Regions from separate parts of the Janthinobacterium sp. GW823-FHT03B06 genome, predicted to be linked through region 3. Evidence: predicted binding sites of a transcription regulator. Region 3 holds the regulator's gene; each other region holds the start of a gene.
The links. The regulator HrcA, encoded in region 3, represses chaperone genes, less so after heat shock. The targets are predictions, from matches to a motif close to TTAGCACTCNNNNNNNNNGAGTGCTAA.
Positions count from the first base shown of each region.

Region 1: rpoH (RNA polymerase sigma factor RpoH) is a predicted target of HrcA. The motif match lies at 3,739-3,765, and genes of this name have one in related genera.
Region 2: groES (co-chaperone GroES) is a predicted target of HrcA. The motif match lies at 2,832-2,858, and genes of this name have one in related genera.

Region 1 is NZ_JBXAJE010000009.1:33,623-39,207, reverse strand. It holds gene AC1RBA_RS24080 (ArsR/SmtB family transcription factor) at 1-142, opposite strand, end outside; gene AC1RBA_RS24075 (cytochrome P450) at 219-1,346, shown strand; gene AC1RBA_RS24070 (antibiotic biosynthesis monooxygenase family protein) at 1,343-1,690, shown strand; gene AC1RBA_RS24065 (hypothetical protein) at 1,694-2,146, opposite strand; gene AC1RBA_RS24060 (hypothetical protein) at 2,324-2,590, shown strand; gene rpoH (RNA polymerase sigma factor RpoH) at 2,680-3,573, opposite strand; gene ftsX (permease-like cell division protein FtsX) at 3,984-4,904, opposite strand; gene AC1RBA_RS24045 (cell division ATP-binding protein FtsE) at 4,901-5,585, opposite strand, start outside.
Region 2 is NZ_JBXAJE010000002.1:1,049,118-1,054,702, reverse strand. It holds gene AC1RBA_RS10780 (hypothetical protein) at 1-379, opposite strand, end outside; gene groL (chaperonin GroEL) at 599-2,248, opposite strand; gene groES (co-chaperone GroES) at 2,299-2,589, opposite strand; gene AC1RBA_RS10765 (hypothetical protein) at 3,115-3,861, shown strand; gene AC1RBA_RS10760 (hypothetical protein) at 4,018-4,281, shown strand; gene AC1RBA_RS10755 (cell division protein ZapA) at 4,281-4,592, shown strand; RNA gene ssrS (6S RNA) at 4,647-4,824, shown strand; gene AC1RBA_RS10745 (EVE domain-containing protein) at 4,903-5,367, shown strand; gene lgt (prolipoprotein diacylglyceryl transferase) at 5,376-5,585, opposite strand, start outside.
Region 3 is NZ_JBXAJE010000006.1:120,669-126,253, forward strand. It holds gene AC1RBA_RS19875 (hypothetical protein) at 18-599, opposite strand; gene AC1RBA_RS19880 (hypothetical protein) at 641-1,240, opposite strand; gene AC1RBA_RS19885 (HAD family hydrolase) at 1,487-2,212, shown strand; gene hrcA (heat-inducible transcriptional repressor HrcA) at 2,330-3,346, shown strand; gene fur (ferric iron uptake transcriptional regulator) at 3,398-3,829, opposite strand; gene AC1RBA_RS19900 (outer membrane protein assembly factor BamE) at 4,026-4,667, shown strand; gene dapB (4-hydroxy-tetrahydrodipicolinate reductase) at 4,687-5,496, shown strand; gene AC1RBA_RS19910 (barstar family protein) at 5,505-5,585, shown strand, end outside.

The sequences.
Region 1 (5,585 bases), on a different contig from region 3:
CCTCGGCCAAGGTGGCCAGTTCCGTGGCCGTGCGCGCATGGCCATCGAGCAGGCTGCACAGCATGCGCGCGCGGGCCGGTTCGGCGATGGCGCCGGCCAGTTGCGCCAGGCCCATGTCGGCCGAGGGAAGTTTGTCATCCATGATTCGTCCGTGGGCGAAGTGTTGTGGTGGAAGGGGCAGCATACTCGTGTCCCCACATCACTGCAATGGAATGCGCATGCCGCTCGCCGACGTTGTTATCGCCCCCACCGACCCTTTTTCCGCCGTCACCCACGCGGCACCGTATGGCTACTATCGCCGCCTGGCGGAAGGCCCGCCGCTGCGTTTCGAGGCGTCGCTCGATTGCTGGCTGGCAACGGGCGCGGCCGGCGTGCGGGCCGTGCTCGAGCATCCCGCTTGCCGCGTGCGCCCGCCGGGGCAGGCCGTGCCGCTCAACCTGGCAGGCACGCCGTGCGGCGCCATCTTTGCCGAACTGGTGCGCATGAACGACGGCGAGCGGCATGCCGTGCCGAAACAGGTGCTGGCGCGCGCGCTGGGCCAGGTGGACCTGGCTCGCCTGCACGGACGGGTGATGCAGTTTGCCGGCGACCGCGTTCCCGGCAGCGCCGCGCAGCTGAACGAGGCGATTTTTGAGCTGCCCCTGTTCGCCATGGCGGACTTGCTGGGCTTTGCGCCAGCGCAATGGCCGGCGCTGGCCGCCTGGACGCGCGACTTTGTCGCCTGTTTGTCGCCGCTGAGCAATGGAGAACAACTGGCCGGCGCGCAGCAAGCGGCCGACGCCTTGCTGCACGGTTTTACCGTATTGCTGCGCGAGGCGGATGCCTTGCCCGGCAGCTTGCTGCACGACATCGTGAGCGGGGCGGATGCCGTCGGCTGGCAGGCGTCTGGCGGCGTGCTGGCCAACCTTGTGGGCTTGCTGTCGCAGACGTGCGACGCCACGGCAGGTCTGCTGGGCAATGCCACGGTCGCTTTGTGCACGCAGCCGCAGTTGTTCGCGCAACTGCGCGCCGCGCCCCAGCGATGGCCGGCTCTGCTGCGCGAAGTCAGCCAGCATGATCCCGCGATCCACAACACGCGCCGCTACACGGCCGATGCCGTGGAGTTGCCCGGCGTGCGCATACCGGCCGGACAGACGATCATCGTCGTGCTGGCCAGCGTCGGCCAGGCGGAGTCGGGTTTTGGCCATGGCCGCCACGCCTGTCCGGGCCAGTCCATCGCGCAGACGATTGCCACGGCATGCCTGCAGGCATGGGCCGATGGGCTGGAAGACATGCCGCTGGCCTGGTCGTACCGGCCTTCGCTGAACGCCCGCATCCCCGTTTTCAGCAATGGAGAAATAGCATGATTGCCGTGATTTTCGAAGTCTGGCCCAGCGCCGAAGGACGCCAGCAGTATCTGGATCTGGCGGCCGCGCTGCGCCCCTTGCTCGCTGAAGTCGATGGATTCATGTCCATCGAGCGCTTCAGCAGCCTGAGCGAGCCAGGCAAACTGCTGTCGCTGTCTTTCTTTCGCGACGAAGCGGCACTGGCACAGTGGCGGCAGCTGGAAGCGCACCGCGCGGCGCAATCGGCGGGCAGGCACGGTGTGTTCGACGACTACCGGCTGCGCATCGCCGGCGTGGTGCGTGATTACGGCATGCTGGAGCGGCAACAGGCGCCGACCGACAGCCGCCAGCGCCACGATGTCTGACGCTTAGCGGGGCAGGGCGCCCTGCGTGATTTTTACCTTGACCCGGTAGGTGGGCGCGGCCGCGTCCAGGGCGGGCGGCGTGGCCGGATCGACGTCGAGCAGAGTGAACGTCAGGTGGTTGACGGTCACGGAGCTGGCGGCGCCGGGCATGGACTCGGACAAGACGATATCGGTGGCGCCCGCGCTGTTGAGCAAACTGAAACTGTAGCTGACGTAGCCTTTCCACACGCACACGGCGCCCTTGCGGCAGCGGCTGTCGTTGACGCGCTCGAGTTTCAGGGTATCGGTGGCCGTGATGGCGACCTGTTCGCCCGGCGAGAGCACGTGGGTGACGCTGCGCGGCGTGTTTTCCGCGTCGCCGGCGCTGCCAGCCGCGCCGCAGCCCGCCAGCACGGCCACGCAGGCGATGAACAGGGGTAACAACCATGTTCGGTACGATTGATGTAGATAGTGCATGTTTTTCCTTTCAGGTGGAGCGTCCCGGCGTGGCGTCCACGCGTGGGATGAAAATGATAATAACAAAATGATATTTTTCCGGCGCACTATTGGCGCGCTGCCGATGAATTGACGCGTCGGCCACGCGGCGCGCCGATTACTGCGTAGAATGGCTGTTTTGAAAATCAGGAAACAACCATGAAAAAAACCGACCTGGCCAAAAGCGATGCCAAGAAACTGATGGGAAAGATGAATGTTCCCGGCGCCGGTGCATTCGGTAAGGAAGCGGTGGTCGTCGACCGCCGCGAGCAGCGCAAGCGCGATCAGGCGCTGGGCCTGGTGCCGTTCGCCGTCAAGCTGAACAGCGATCTGGTGTTGCAATTGCAGACCCTGGCCAAGGAGCGCGGCGTGGATCTGAATGAATTGGTCGCCGAGCTGATCACCAAGGGCTTGGCTGCAGCATAAGGGCTGACAATGTTTATCTGTTGATAAATATCATTTATAAAACTAAAAGGCGCCTTGCGGCGCCTTTTGCATTGCGGCATTGCTTTCGATTACACGTAGGCCGCCAGGGCGCCCTTCATTTTCTTCAGCGCCGCCACTTCGATCTGGCGGATGCGCTCGGCCGATACGCCGAACTCTTCAGCCAGCGCGTGCAGCGTGGCGCCGGAACCGTCGTCGTTGGCCAGCCAGCGCGCTTCGATGATGCGGCGCGAACGGGCGTCCAGTTTGGACAAGGCCGTTTCCAGGCCTTCCGATTGCAGGCGCGTCACTTGTTCCGCTTCCAGCACCTTGGTCGGCTCGCTTTGCTCCGACGACAGGTAGGCGATCGGCGAAAACTTGTCGTCTTCATCGTCGGTCGGCGATTCCAGCGCGATGTCGCGGCCGCTCAAGCGCGTTTCCATTTCGATCACTTCTTCGCGCTTCACGTCGAGCAGCTTGGCCAGCGCATCGATCTGTTTCGGCGTCATCGCATCGAGGCCCGTCTTGTGGCTGCGCAGATTGAAGAACAGCTTGCGCTGCGCCTTCGTCGTCGCGACCTTGACCAGGCGCCAGTTTTTCAGGATGTACTCATGCATCTCGGCTTTCACCCAGTGCATGGCGTACGACACCAGGCGCACGCCCTGGTCCGGATCGAAACGTTTCACGGCTTTCATCAAGCCGATATTGCCTTCCTGAATCAGGTCGGCATGCGGCAAGCCATAGCCCAGATAGCCGCGGGCAATCGAGACCACCAGGCGCAGGTGCGACAGCACCAGCTCTTGCGCGGCGGCCAGGTCATTTTTTTCGCGCAGGCGTTTCGCCAGCGAAATTTCTTCGTCGTGGGTCAACATGGGCAGACGGTTCACGGCCGAAATATAGGCGTCGATATTGCCCAGATTGCCAGTGAACCCGAGGCCCAGCGCATTACTTTTGGTCGGAACCAATGCGGATGTTGCGGACATCATAGTCATGTTTTCTCCCTCGTAGTCGTGCTTTGTTCCAGTTGGCCACATCACACGATGTGGCCCGATTGTCTGTTCTGTTTTGCGTATTCGGTCTTGCACTTTGCAGATCGCGGCACCATCTTCATCTGGCGTCCATGGCGGTTCTGCTGTTGGTATGTCCCTATATTAGCACTCTCTGCCTGAGAGTGCCAATCAGCACATTTAATCGTCCTGATAGCCTAAATACTATGGTGATTTAATGCTTGATATATATCTCTGAACAGCGCGAGATAGCGCTTTACGACAACGTAGCCAGTCTACGGCCTCTGGCTGAAGCGAGCCTTAAGAATACTTGCTAAATATCAAGATAACAGCAGATGGGGATGGCGAGGCGCATGGCGGCGCCAGGAGCGCCGCCATGGAAAGGAAGGTCAGTTCAGGCGCGCCAGGTGGCGCTGTACGCAGAGGAAGGCGCCGATCAGGCCGAGGCCGGCGCTGACGGCCAGCAAGCCGGCCATCGGCAGCGGCGCCAGCGGCACCAGCTGGAATTCGGACGCATACAGGCGTGCAAACTCGGCAATCGCGGTATTGAGCGGCTGCAAGGCCAGCGCCACGGCGCCCAGCGCCAGCGCACCGGCGCACAGGCCCAGCAGGGCGCCCGTGTAATAGAAGGGGCGGTGGATGAAAGTATCGGTGGCGCCGATCAGTTTCGAGATGCTGATTTCATCGCGCTGCTGCATCACTTGCAGGCGGATGGTATTGAAGACCACGGCGATGACGGCCACGCCCAGGGTGATGGCCAGCAGCAGCAGCACCAGGCGCAGCACGCCCAGCAGGGCCGCCAGACGCTTGACCCAGGCCGAATCGACTTGCGCCGATTCCACGCCCGGCAGGTGGCGCAACTGTTCCGCCACGGCATCGACATCCTGCGCTTCGCTGGCGCTGCTGAAGGCGTCGAGTTTCAGCACATAGCTGTCGGGCAGGGGATTGTCGCCCAGGGTGCTCAGTACGTCGGCCAGGCCGTTCTTGTTCTTCAGCGTATCGAGCGCCTGTTCGCGCGGGATGAAGACGATCTTCGCCTTTTGCTCGCCGACGATCTTGCGCATGGCGCTGGCCAGGGCCACGGCTTGCTCGCGCGGCGTGTCGATCTTCAGGAAGACGCTGATTTCCGGGTCGACCGACATCTGTTCCGACATGGGGCGCACATTGTCGAGCATGGTCAAGCCGGCGAACGGCAGCGACAGGGCGATGGCGACGACGAGCACGTTCAGTAAAAAGCCACCTGGCGACTTGCGCAAGTGAATCAGCGCCGAACCGAGCGCGAAGCGGTGTTGACGGAACCAGCCTCTCATGCCTGTTCTCCCTGCGCGTCGTCCTGGTCGGGAGCGGGCGCAAAGTCGGGATCGGGCGGGGCGAAGACGGGCGCCTGCGTGGCCTTGTCGATGGCGACCAGCTGGCCGTTCTTCAGGTGGATCACGCGGGCGGCGGCGTCGAGCATCTGTTCGTCATGGCTGGAAATGAGGCAAGTCACGCCCACCGAGTGGAATGCTTTGAGGGCGTCGAGCACCTTGTTGGCGCTGGCGCGGTCCAGGTTGGCCGTCGGTTCGTCGGCCAGGATGATCTGCGGCCGGTTGACGATGGCGCGCGCGATCGATACGCGCTGCTGCTCGCCGCCCGACAGCGACAGCGGACGCGCCATGGCGCGGTCCAGCAATCCCACCTTGTCGAGCGCGGCGCGCGCGCGCTGCTCGGCGGCAACTTTATGCGCGCCGACGACGAGCAGCGGCAGCATGACGTTGGCCAGGATGGAGCGGTCGTTCAGCAGTTTTTGCTGCTGGAAGATCAGGCCCATGTTCCGGCGCAAAAACGGCACGCCGGCCGGCTTGATCTTCGCCATGTCCTGGCCATTGACGATCAGCTTGCCCGACGTGGGGCGTTCCATAGCGGCGATCATTTTCAGCAAGGTGGACTTGCCGGCGCCGGACGGGCCGGCCAGGAAGACCAGCTCGCCCTTGGCAATACTGAGCGAAATG
Region 2 (5,585 bases), on a different contig from region 3:
GCTTGCCATCCTGGGAGACGACGAAACTCTCCCAGCGGTGCGCCGCGTCCGGCGTATTTTCCACAAAGTTCAGGTCATAGTAGGGCTTGCCATCGATGAGACGCACGTCGGGCGACGTTTCCATCACGGCGCCGTGGGCGCGGCCGCCCGAAGCCTTTTCGATATGCGCCGACCAGGCCTTGATTTCCGGCAATGCCATCAGTGCATCGACGGCGCGCGCGCTCTGTTCTGGCGCCACCTGGCTGCTCGCGGCCGGGACATTGGTGCCGTGCGGCGCGCCTTGCTGGTGCAGGTAGAAAGCGCCGAGCCCGGCGGCCAGCAAGCCGGCCAGGATGCCGGCGATGATGGTGGTTTTGGAAGAAGAGGCGCGTGGCTGCATGATGGTGGCGTGAGAAAGAGGGACGATGGCGGCCATGCTAAAGCAAAACGTGCAGGCGGGCAATCGTTGAAATTTCTAAAAAGCAAGACGAAAAAAAGCCACCTTCCGTAGAAGATGGCTCTCGGGGCTGCCGGGCAGGCGCAAGCAGCTTTTGGTCTGCCTGTCCCGTCCCGGCGTGGCAGCTGCGCGCGCCGTCGCCTGCGCGCGCGGCCGCCTGGATTACATCATACCGTCCATGCCGCCCATGCCGCCCATACCACCCATGCCGCCGCCCATGCCGCCGGCTGCCTTGTCGTCAGCGATTTCGCAGACCATGCAGTCGGTCGTCAGCATCAGCGAAGCGATCGAAGCGGCGTTTTGCAGCGCCGAACGGGTCACTTTGGCTGGGTCCAGAACGCCCATTTCCACCATGTCGCCATACGTGCCGTTGGCAGCGTTGTAGCCGTAGTTGCCCGCGCCAGCCAGGACGGCTGCCACGACGACCGAAGCTTCTTCGCCGGCGTTTTGCACGATCATGCGCAGTGGCTCTTCCATTGCGCGCAGGACGATCTTGATACCAGCGTCTTGATCAGGATTGTCGCCCTTGACCGTGATGTTGGCGCGTGCGCGCAGCAGGGCTACGCCGCCGCCTGGCACGATGCCTTCTTCCACGGCAGCGCGGGTGGCGTGCAGTGCATCTTCAACGCGGGCTTTTTTCTCTTTCATTTCGACTTCGGTGGCTGCGCCAACCTTGATCACGGCAACGCCGCCAGCCAGTTTGGCCACGCGCTCTTGCAGTTTTTCACGGTCGTAGTCCGAGGTCGCTTCTTCGATCTGTACACGCACTTGTTTCACGCGTGCTTCGATCGAGGCAGCTTCGCCGGCGCCATCGATGACGATGGTGTTTTCCTTGCCCACTTCGATGCGTTTCGCCTGACCCAGTTCGGCCAGGGTCACTTTTTCCAGGGTCAGGCCGACTTCTTCAGCGATCACCTGGCCGCCCGTCAGGACAGCGATGTCTTCCAGCATGGCTTTGCGGCGGTCGCCGAAGCCAGGTGCTTTCACTGCGCAGGTTTTCAGGATGCCGCGGATGTTGTTCACAACCAGGGTAGCCAGCGCTTCGCCTTCGATGTCTTCCGCGATGATCAGCAGTGGACGGCCAGCCTTGGCGACTTGTTCCAGTACCGGCAGCAGGTCACGGATGTTCGAGATTTTCTTGTCGCACAGCAGGACGAATGGGCTGTCCAGGACGGCAACTTGCTTCTCTGGGTTGTTGATGAAGTATGGCGACAGGTAGCCGCGGTCGAACTGCATGCCTTCAACGATGTCCAGCTCGTCGTTCAGCGACTTGCCGTCTTCTACCGTGATCACGCCTTCTTTGCCGACTTTTTCCATCGCTTCAGCGATACGCTCGCCGATCGAGTAGTCCGAGTTCGCCGAGATCGCGCCAACCTGGGCGATTTCCTTGGTCGTGGTGCAAGGACGGGCGATTTTCGCCAGTTCTTCGACGGTCGCTGCAACAGCTTTGTCGATACCGCGCTTCAGGTCCATCGGGTTCATGCCGGCGGCAACGAACTTCATGCCTTCGCGCACGATGGCTTGTGCCAGCACGGTCGCGGTGGTGGTGCCGTCGCCGGCGTTGTCGCTGGTGCGGGAAGCCACTTCCTTGACCATTTGCGCGCCCATGTTCATGAGCTTGTCTTTGAGTTCAACTTCTTTCGCTACCGACACACCATCCTTGGTGACGGTAGGGGCGCCGAACGAGCGCTCCAGGACCACGTTGCGGCCTTTCGGGCCCAAGGTGACTTTGACTGCGTTGGCGAGGATGTTGACGCCTTCGACCATCTTGGCGCGCGCTGCGTCGCCGAATACTACTTCTTTAGCTGCCATGTTCAATTCTCCTGAGTTTCGGGATGTATCTGTCTACAACGTGGAAACAATTACTTGACGACGATCGCCATGATGTCTTCTTCGCGCATGACCAGCAGCTCATCGCCGTCAACTTTGACGGTTTGGCCGGCGTACTTGCCGAACAGGACGCGGTCGCCCACTTTGACATCCAGAGGACGGACTTTGCCGTCGTCGAGAATCTTGCCATTGCCTACGGCAAGGACTTCGCCTTGATCCGGTTTTTCAGCAGCTGCATCAGGAATGATGAGGCCGGACGCAGTCTTGGTTTCCTGGTCGAGGCGTTTGACGATGACGCGATCGTTCAATGGGCGCAGATTCATACAAAACTCCTTAAAGTTCAATGGATAGGTGTTGCTAAATGAATACATTCCTGGCACAGCGCCAGGCGTGCAGTCAGTGACTGCCGTTGAAAGCAGCCCGCAACGGTCAAGCAAACCTCATGGCATCGGGTGCATGCCGGCGCTGGGCAGTGGTGGCATCGCGGCGTCGCCCGCCGCGTAGCGTTCCCTGCTGTTGCCCGGCAGACACCATCATGTCCTGAGGATTGCTACGAAAGAGTTTGTTAGCACTCTCTACTAACGAGTGCTAATTATAGGGACGGTAGGGGGCTTATTCAAGGGCTTATTCTCCGGGAAGATAAGCTTGGACGTTCTGCGCAGCCTGCATTTACAAAGGGTTTGCGCAAACGCAAGCCTCGTTCCCGGGCGTCAGCAACAGGCGCGACTCTAGCATGCCCGTCAGGCGAACGGCGTTCCTGTACGCACAGGAAACAGAGTTTTGCTATGGACTTTGATAAGATGATTGCAATTGCATATCAATATTCCCCCTGTACCAGAAAGCACACCATGCCATCGACTCTTTCCCGTCCCGCCCTGCGCCTGCTCGGTGCCGCCCTCGTCGGCCTCGCCTGCCTGGGCAATGCCGCCGCGCAAACGCCCACGATTCTCGACGAGATCACCGTGGCGACCCTGACGCCGCTGGAAAAGGAAATGCTGCTCAACGAGCTGTTCAACGACCTCAACAAGGATGACGACGACCAGGAAGCGCATGTGTGGGACAACGGCGGCGACCGTGGCGTGCGGGTGAAAGTCACATATAACTTCAGCAACTCCGGCATGACGGAACACAGCCTGAAGGCGCACATCTGCCGCGACCTGAAATTCGTCGTCACGGCGGGCGACAAGTCGCAAGACCTGAGCCGCCGTACGTGCTCGCAGAACAGCGGACGCTGGGATGTGCAGGGCAAGGATCCGGCGCCCGTCGTGTATCCGCCTTTCCTGTCCGACGTGACCATCGCCAGGCTGAATGCGAAGGAACAGAAATCCTTGCTGACGGCCGCCGTGCGCACCCTGAAAGATGAAGAGGATGGCAAGACCCGTGAATGGAGCAACAAGGGGCTGGGCAATGCCGTGCCCTTGCGCGTCACTTTGACGCCCTCGCGGACGGACGCCAAACCTGGCAGCTACCACCGTACTTGCCGCGACTTGACGATGGTGCTTGATGGCAAGAGCGGCAAGCAGGAATTGACGCGCCGCTCGTGCGAAAACCGCTATGGCGGTCTCGATATCGAACCCGATTACGTCGACGAGTAAAACGCTGGCATCGCGGCGCCGGCGGATGCGTGCAGATGGCGAAACGCGCCGGAAAAAGCGTGTATTTCACGGCAACTGACCTGCATTGATGTAAATATGTGTGACAGCGGCGTGATTCGATTGACGCCCATGGAGCGTCCGCCCTATAGTGGCGGGATGATTTCCGAATTCAACGAATTATCCGACAAAATAGGCCTGCTGGCCGAAATGACCCATGCGCTGCGCCGTGAAAACGCGCAACTGCGCAAGGACAATGCCGCGCTGGCCGCCGAGAACGCCCTGTATGTGCAACGCATGCGCGAGGCGCAGGAGCGGGTGGAAGCGTTGCTGGAAAAAATTCCCGAACTGGTGCAAGCCGGCCTGGAGCAAGCCGCTTCGGAGGCGGGCGCCTATATTGCCGAGAACGAGAAGGAAGCGTAATGCCGCGTGTCGATGTCAATATCATGGGCCAGTCCTACAGCATGGTGTGCCGCGACGGCGAAGAGCGCGCGCTGCGCGAAGCGGCGATCTATCTCGATAGCAAAATGAAAGCCATCCGCGACGCGGGCAAGGTCAAGGGCAATGACCGCATCGCCGTGCTGGCCGCCTTGGGCGTGGCCGCGGAATTCCTTTCCGTGAAGTCGCCGCAAGGTCCGCTGTCGGAACTGACGATCCTGGAAGTGAAGCAAAAGATCTCGGCCATGCACACGGTATTGGATAGCGCGCTGACGCCCCAGGAAAACCTTTTTTAAGCGGACACGGTACGATTTGTCTTTGCGATGCGCGATCAAAGGAGTAAACTTGGGTCTACCCTGCGGTGTTCGCGATTGCCATATATTCCTTGAACCATTTATGCGCATCGGTTGCGAATTTTGTTTGATGGGAGTGAGCGTCGCTCGTTCGACGAACCCGAAATTGAACTAACGTGACCACCTTGAACCGTTTGGTTCGGGATGCCGGCATAGCGGCACAGGCGGGGCCCAATTTGCATTACCACCGAAAACGGTTGCCGCATCCTGCGCAACCGTTTTTTTACGTCTGGCGCTTTCACACGGAGTCTGCATGAAACAATACTGGCTGATGAAATCCGAACCCGATGAAGTGAGCATCGACGACCTGATGGCCGCGCCCCGGCACACCATGCCCTGGTTCGGCGTGCGCAACTACCAGGCGCGCAACTTCATGCGCGACGGCATGCAGGTCGGCGATGGCGTGCTGTTTTATCACTCGAGCTGCCCGCAGCCGGGCGTGGCGGGCGTGGCCGAAGTGGCCAGCGGCGCGTATCCCGATCACAGCCAGTTTGAAGAGGGCGGCAAGTATTTCGATGCCAAGGCCACGCAGGAACAGCCGCGCTGGATCAGCGTCGACGTGCGGGGCCTGAAGAAGACGGCGCTGTTGCCCCTGTCCGAGATGCGCCAGATGCCGGAGCTGGAAGACATGCTGCTGCTCAAGAAGGGCAGCCGGCTGTCCATCACGCCGGTAACGCCGGCGCAATGGAAAGTGATTACAAGCAGGTTACAGGCTTAAGCTGTTCATCAGGCCGCGCGGGCCTTGGTGGGCGGCGTGCCCATCACCTGGCTTTTATATGCCCATACCAGCAGCGCGATGGCGCCGACGATCATCGGCAAGGACAGCATCTGGCCCGATGTGATCGGCACGCCCAGCCACACGACTTCCCAGTCCGGCGTGCGGAAGTATTCCGTGAAGAAGCGCGCGCAGCCGTACAACAGGGTGAACATGGCGCC
Region 3 (5,585 bases):
CTGCCAGCGCCACAGTCTTAGCCTGGATTGCAGGCGATCTGCACGGTGGTCACGTTTGCTTCACCCATCACACCGACGCCCGTGTTGGGTGCCACGGTGCATTTCAAGCCGGTAGGCTGGGTAAATACGCTGATGCCATACTTGTCGCCATCGGCAACAGGCGACGCCAGAGTGAAGGTCGTGCTGCCTTTGGCCACCGTGGTTTGCGCATTGCCGTTGATCAGGACCAGGCCGTCGGCTGTCAGGCCAGTCACCGTGCCGCCTACCGTGTACGCGTTTCGCGCACAGGAAACCGATGCCTGGATACTGACGTAGTGACCGGCCGAGCCGGTTCCGCCACTGACGGTGCAAGTCATGTGGGCTGGCTGGGTCTGTACGGTGATGTTGTAGTCGGTGCCATAGTCGATGCGCTTGCCAAAGGTAAACGAGGTCTGGCCGGCTTTGATCGGGAGCGGATCGCCGCCATTGACCAGGACCAGGCCTTCGGTGTTCAAATTGCTGACGGTGCCACCGACATCATACGAGGCCTTGCCGCCGCAAGCAGCCAATCCCAGGGTCAACAGCAGCGCGGCGATAAGGCGCAGGCAGGATAACTTCATGTATTTCTCCAATCCAATATAGTGGTGACGAATCGCGTGGCTTACTGCGCCGTGCAGTTCAGTGCGGCGCCGGTCGTGGCGGCTGAGCCCATGGTGCCGACGACATCGCGGCCGTTGGCACTGGCAGAACCCACGAAACTGCACGTCTGGCCTGTTGGATACGTCGCGATGGAAATATTGTAGGCGATGCCGTCATTGACATTCGGGAACGTATAGCTGGTGCTGCCTTTCAGCGGGCTGGTGGTGATATTGCCGATGGCCAGGGTCAAACCGTCGGCGGTCAGGCCCGTGATCGTGCCGCTCAGCGGGTAGGTATTGGTCACGCAAATCACCTGGGCCGTGGTCACGGTATAGCTCGATGCCTTGCCGGCGCCATTGGTAATCGTGCACACGGCGCCTTTTGGCTGTTGCGCGATGGTGATATCGTAGCGGTCATCGGTGCTGACCAGCTTGGTGAAAACAAAGGAAGTCTGGCCTGAGGTGACAGGCAGGCGTTCGCCGTCATTCAGCAGAATCAGGCCATCTTTTGCCAGATTGACGACTTGGCCGCTCAGATACAGATTGCCGCCGCTGCCGCCGCAGGCCGCCAATGTGACGGCGCAAGCCGCCGCCAGCATCGAGCGCAGGTACAAATTTTTCATACATTCTCCAAAACGAATTAGGTTGGGTAGCGCAACGCGGACGCTGGCGCCGCATTGGAATGGCGCCTATTTTAGTCTATCTGGCAAGCCGGATGATCTTGCCTTGTATCACCCTGTAACAATTTTTCGCCGGGAAGCGCCGGCCCGGCCCCATTTCATGGGGGCGCCGCCATGCCGGCGGCGGCGATCGGTGCGACAATAGCTGCGGGCTGCGCACCGTGACGCGGCATCTATATAGTGAGTTCCATGTCTCTTGCCCCTGTAAAACCTGCCGTGCCGCCCAAGGCCATCCTCTTCGACCTCGACGATACCTTGTGGCCCATCGCGCCCGTGATTGCCGCCGCCGAAACCCTGCTGCACGACTGGCTGGCCACGCATGCGCCCAAGGTGGCGCAGCAGTTTTCCATCGAGCTGTTGCGCCAGCACCGTCTGGCCATGCTCAATGAACAACCGCATTTCCATGGCAATTTGATCGAGCTGCGCCGCGCGGGCTTGCTGACCGCCTTCGAGGCCGCCGGCGAAGATCCCGCCCTGGTCGACGGCGCCATCGCGCAGTTCCTGGCCGCGCGCCATCGCGTGCAGCCGTATGACGATGTCTTGCCCGGCCTGGCCTGGATGGGGCAGCGCATGCTGGTCGGCTCTATCTCGAATGGCAATGCGGACCTTGAAATTATCGGCCTGGCGCAGCATTTTAAAGTGTCGATTGCCGCCAGCGATTTTGGCGTCGCCAAGCCTGACGCCAGCATCTTCCTGGCCGCTTGCGCCGCGCTGGGCGTGGCGCCGCATGAGGCCGTGTATGTCGGCGACGATCTGTATTTCGACGTGACGGGGGCGCAAGGGGCGGGCATGCGTGCCGTGTGGATGAACCGCAAGGGCAGCGACGCTCACCTGGCCGCCGGCGTGCAGCCCGACGCCATCTGCGCCAACTTTGATGAATTGCTGCTGTGGCTGCAGGGGCAGCTGGAAGATTGATCGCCGTCGGACGGGCGAACGTGCATAATAGGCGCTGTTGATGCACGTTCGGCCGCTTTCGTTGCCGCTTGCTTAACAATATGCTTGTTTAAAGAATATTTGCTTACCTAAGACACCATGCAACTCGATACACGTGCCCAAACACTGCTGAAAGCCCTGGTCGAGCGATATATCGCCGACGGCCTGCCGGTCGGTTCGCGCGCCTTGTCGAAAATTTCCGGCCTCGACCTGTCGCCGGCCACGATCCGCAACATCATGGCCGACCTGGAAGAGCTCGGTTATGTGTCCAGTCCGCATACTTCGGCCGGACGCATCCCCACGCCGCGTGGCTACCGCATCTTTGTCGACACCTTGCTGACCGTCCGGCACCTGGACGAGCACCTGGTGGAGTCGCGCATGCGCCTGCAGACGCCGCAGCCGCAAAAAACCATCGCCAACGCGGCGCAGATGCTGTCGTCGCTGTCGCAGTTCGCCGGCGTCGTGCTCAGCCCGCGCCGCGAATCCGTGTTCCAGCAAATCGAATTCCTGCGCCTGTCCGAAAAGCGCATCCTGCTCGTCATCGTCGCGCCCGGCGGCGATGTGCAGAACCGTTTATTGCTGACGGAGGCCGACTATACGCCGGCGCAACTGGTGCAATCGGCTAATTACATCAACCAGAATTATGGCGGCCTGTCGTTCGACGCCGTGCGCGTGCGCCTGCAAGGCGAGCTGCGCCAGTTGCGCGACGACATGGGCAGTTTGATGCAGGCGGCCGTGGAGGCGGGCAGCGAAGCGATGGCCGACCATAGCGACGACATGGTCATTTCCGGCGAGCGCAACTTGCTCAGCGTGAGCGATCTGTCATCGAATATGCATTCGCTGCGCCAGATGTTCGACATGTTCGAGCAAAAGACGGGCTTGATGCAGCTGCTCGACGTGTCGAGCAAGGCGACGGGCGTGCAGATTTTCATCGGCGGCGAATCGAACCTGGTGCCGATGGATGAGATGAGCGTGGTGACGGCGCCGTATGAAGTCAACGGCAAGATCGTGGGAACGCTGGGAGTGATCGGACCGACGCGCATGGCTTACGAGCGCGTCATTCCGATCGTCGACATCACGGCCAAGCTGCTGTCGAGCGCGCTCAGCCATCATTGATGCGGTTCAATGCTGCGCCGGCCGGCCCCTTGCGGGAACGGCCGGCGTGGGTCAGGCTGTTTTGTGCGGGCAAGCTGTCTTGGTGCAGTTGCCGTAGATGGCCAGGGCGTGTTCGGCGATCTTGAAGCCGCGCTCTTCGGCCACTTTTTGCTGGCGGATTTCGATTTCTTCGTCGAAGAATTCTTCGACCCGGCCACAGTCGAGGCACACCAGGTGGTCGTGGTGGGAGCCTTCGTTGAGTTCGAAAATCGCCTTGCCGGTTTCAAAATGGTTGCGGTTAAGCAAGCCGGCTTGTTCGAATTGCGTGAGGACACGGTAGACAGTTGCCAAGCCGACATCCATATTGTCGGCCAGCAGAATCTTGTAGACGTCTTCCGCGGTCAGGTGGCGTACCGGGCTACTCTGGAAGATATCGAGTATCTTCAGCCGTGGCAGGGTGGCTTTCAGGCCGCTTGCCTTGAGATCACTAGGATTGTTACTCATGTTTGTTGCTCGTATGTGGGTCAGGTGCTTTATCATATAGCGTTTTGTCGGGGAGTGCCAAAATATGCTTTTTTTTGGCGGGCCGGTCACTCCTGGCGTTTTGTTCATCCAATTGAGGTCATTTATGCGCGTAACCCCGGCTGTATTGCCATCTCTCTGGCACCGTATTTCATTTCGAGCACCAGTCGTGGCAGGCATGGTCTGTGTCGCGCTGGCCGTGTCCGGCTGCGCCAACCGTGGCATTCTTGGCGAAAAGCCGGCAGCTGCTCAAAAAGAAGGCAAGGCACTGGTTCCCGAACAGGGCGCACAAACGACCACCATTACGCCGCTGCAAAAATTCATGTGGTTTTTCTCGCCCTACCGTCCTGACATTCAACAAGGCAACTTTGTCTCCGAAGAGATGCTGGCCCAGTTGAAAGTAGGCATGACGCGCGACCAGGTGCGTTTCGTCCTCGGCACTTCGCTGCTGACCGATATCTTCCATGCCGACCGCTGGGATTATCCATTCCGCCTGGCGCGGGGCAGTGGCGAAACCACCAGCAGCCGCGTGGTCGTGTACTTCGGCAAGGATGGCAAGGTTGAACGTTTCGAAGGCGGCAACTTGCCGACGGAGAAAGAGTATATCGACCGCATCGCCGGTCCGTCGCCATTCGCCAAGGTCGCCAAGGCTGACGTGCCTGCCGCCGTCGTGCCATCGCCCGTGGCGCCAAGCGCCGTGCCGGTACCGGCCGATGCCGCTCCTGCCATTCCTGTGAGCAAGCCTGACGTTGCACCAGCACCAGCAACGGCGCCTGCCGCCGAGCCAGCACCGACGCCTGCCGCCGAACCCACCAAATAAGTTGTTGTAAGAGAATAAAATGACTGAACTGAAAATTGCCATCGCTGGCGCCAGCGGCCGCATGGGCCATATCCTGATCGAAGCGGTCAGCAACGCACCCGACGCCGTGCTGGCCGGCGCCCTCGACCGCGCCGGCTCGCCGTCCGTCGGCCAGGATGCCGCCGCCTTTCTCGGCAAGCCTGCCGGCGTGCTGATCGCGTCGGACCTTGCCACCGGCCTGGCCAATGCCGATTACCTGATCGACTTCACGCGCCCCGAAGGCACTTTGCAGCACCTGGCGTATTGCGCCGAGCATGGCATCAAGATGATCATCGGCACCACCGGTTTCGATGACGCGGGCAAGGCCGCCATTGCCGCCGCCGCCGAAAAGACGGCCATCATGTTCGCGCCGAACATGAGCGTGGGCGTGAATGTCACCATGAAGCTGCTGGAACTGGCCGCGAAAAGCCTGTCCGAAGGCTACGACATCGAAATTATCGAAGCGCATCACCGCTTCAAGGTCGATGCGCCATCGGGCACGGCCCTGCAAATGGGTGAAGTGGTGGCCGGCGCCCTGGGCCGCGACCTGAAGGAATGCGCCGTGTACGGCCGCGAAGGCGTGACGGGCGAACGCGATCCGTCGACCATCGGCTTTGCCACCATCCGCGGCGGCGATATCGTCGGCGACCATACGGTGCTGTTTGCCGGCATCGGCGAGCGCATCGAGATCAGCCACAAATCGAGCAGCCGCGTCACCTACGCCCACGGCGCCCTGCGCGCCGCGCGTTTCCTGGCCGACAAGCCGACGGGCCTGTTCGACATGCAGGATGTGCTGTCGCTGAAGAACTGAGGAGTACCATGGCCACTGCCCTCCTGAATGGAAAAGACATCACCGATGAAGCGAGCTTTCACGCACAATGCGTGCAAGCCTTCGGTTTC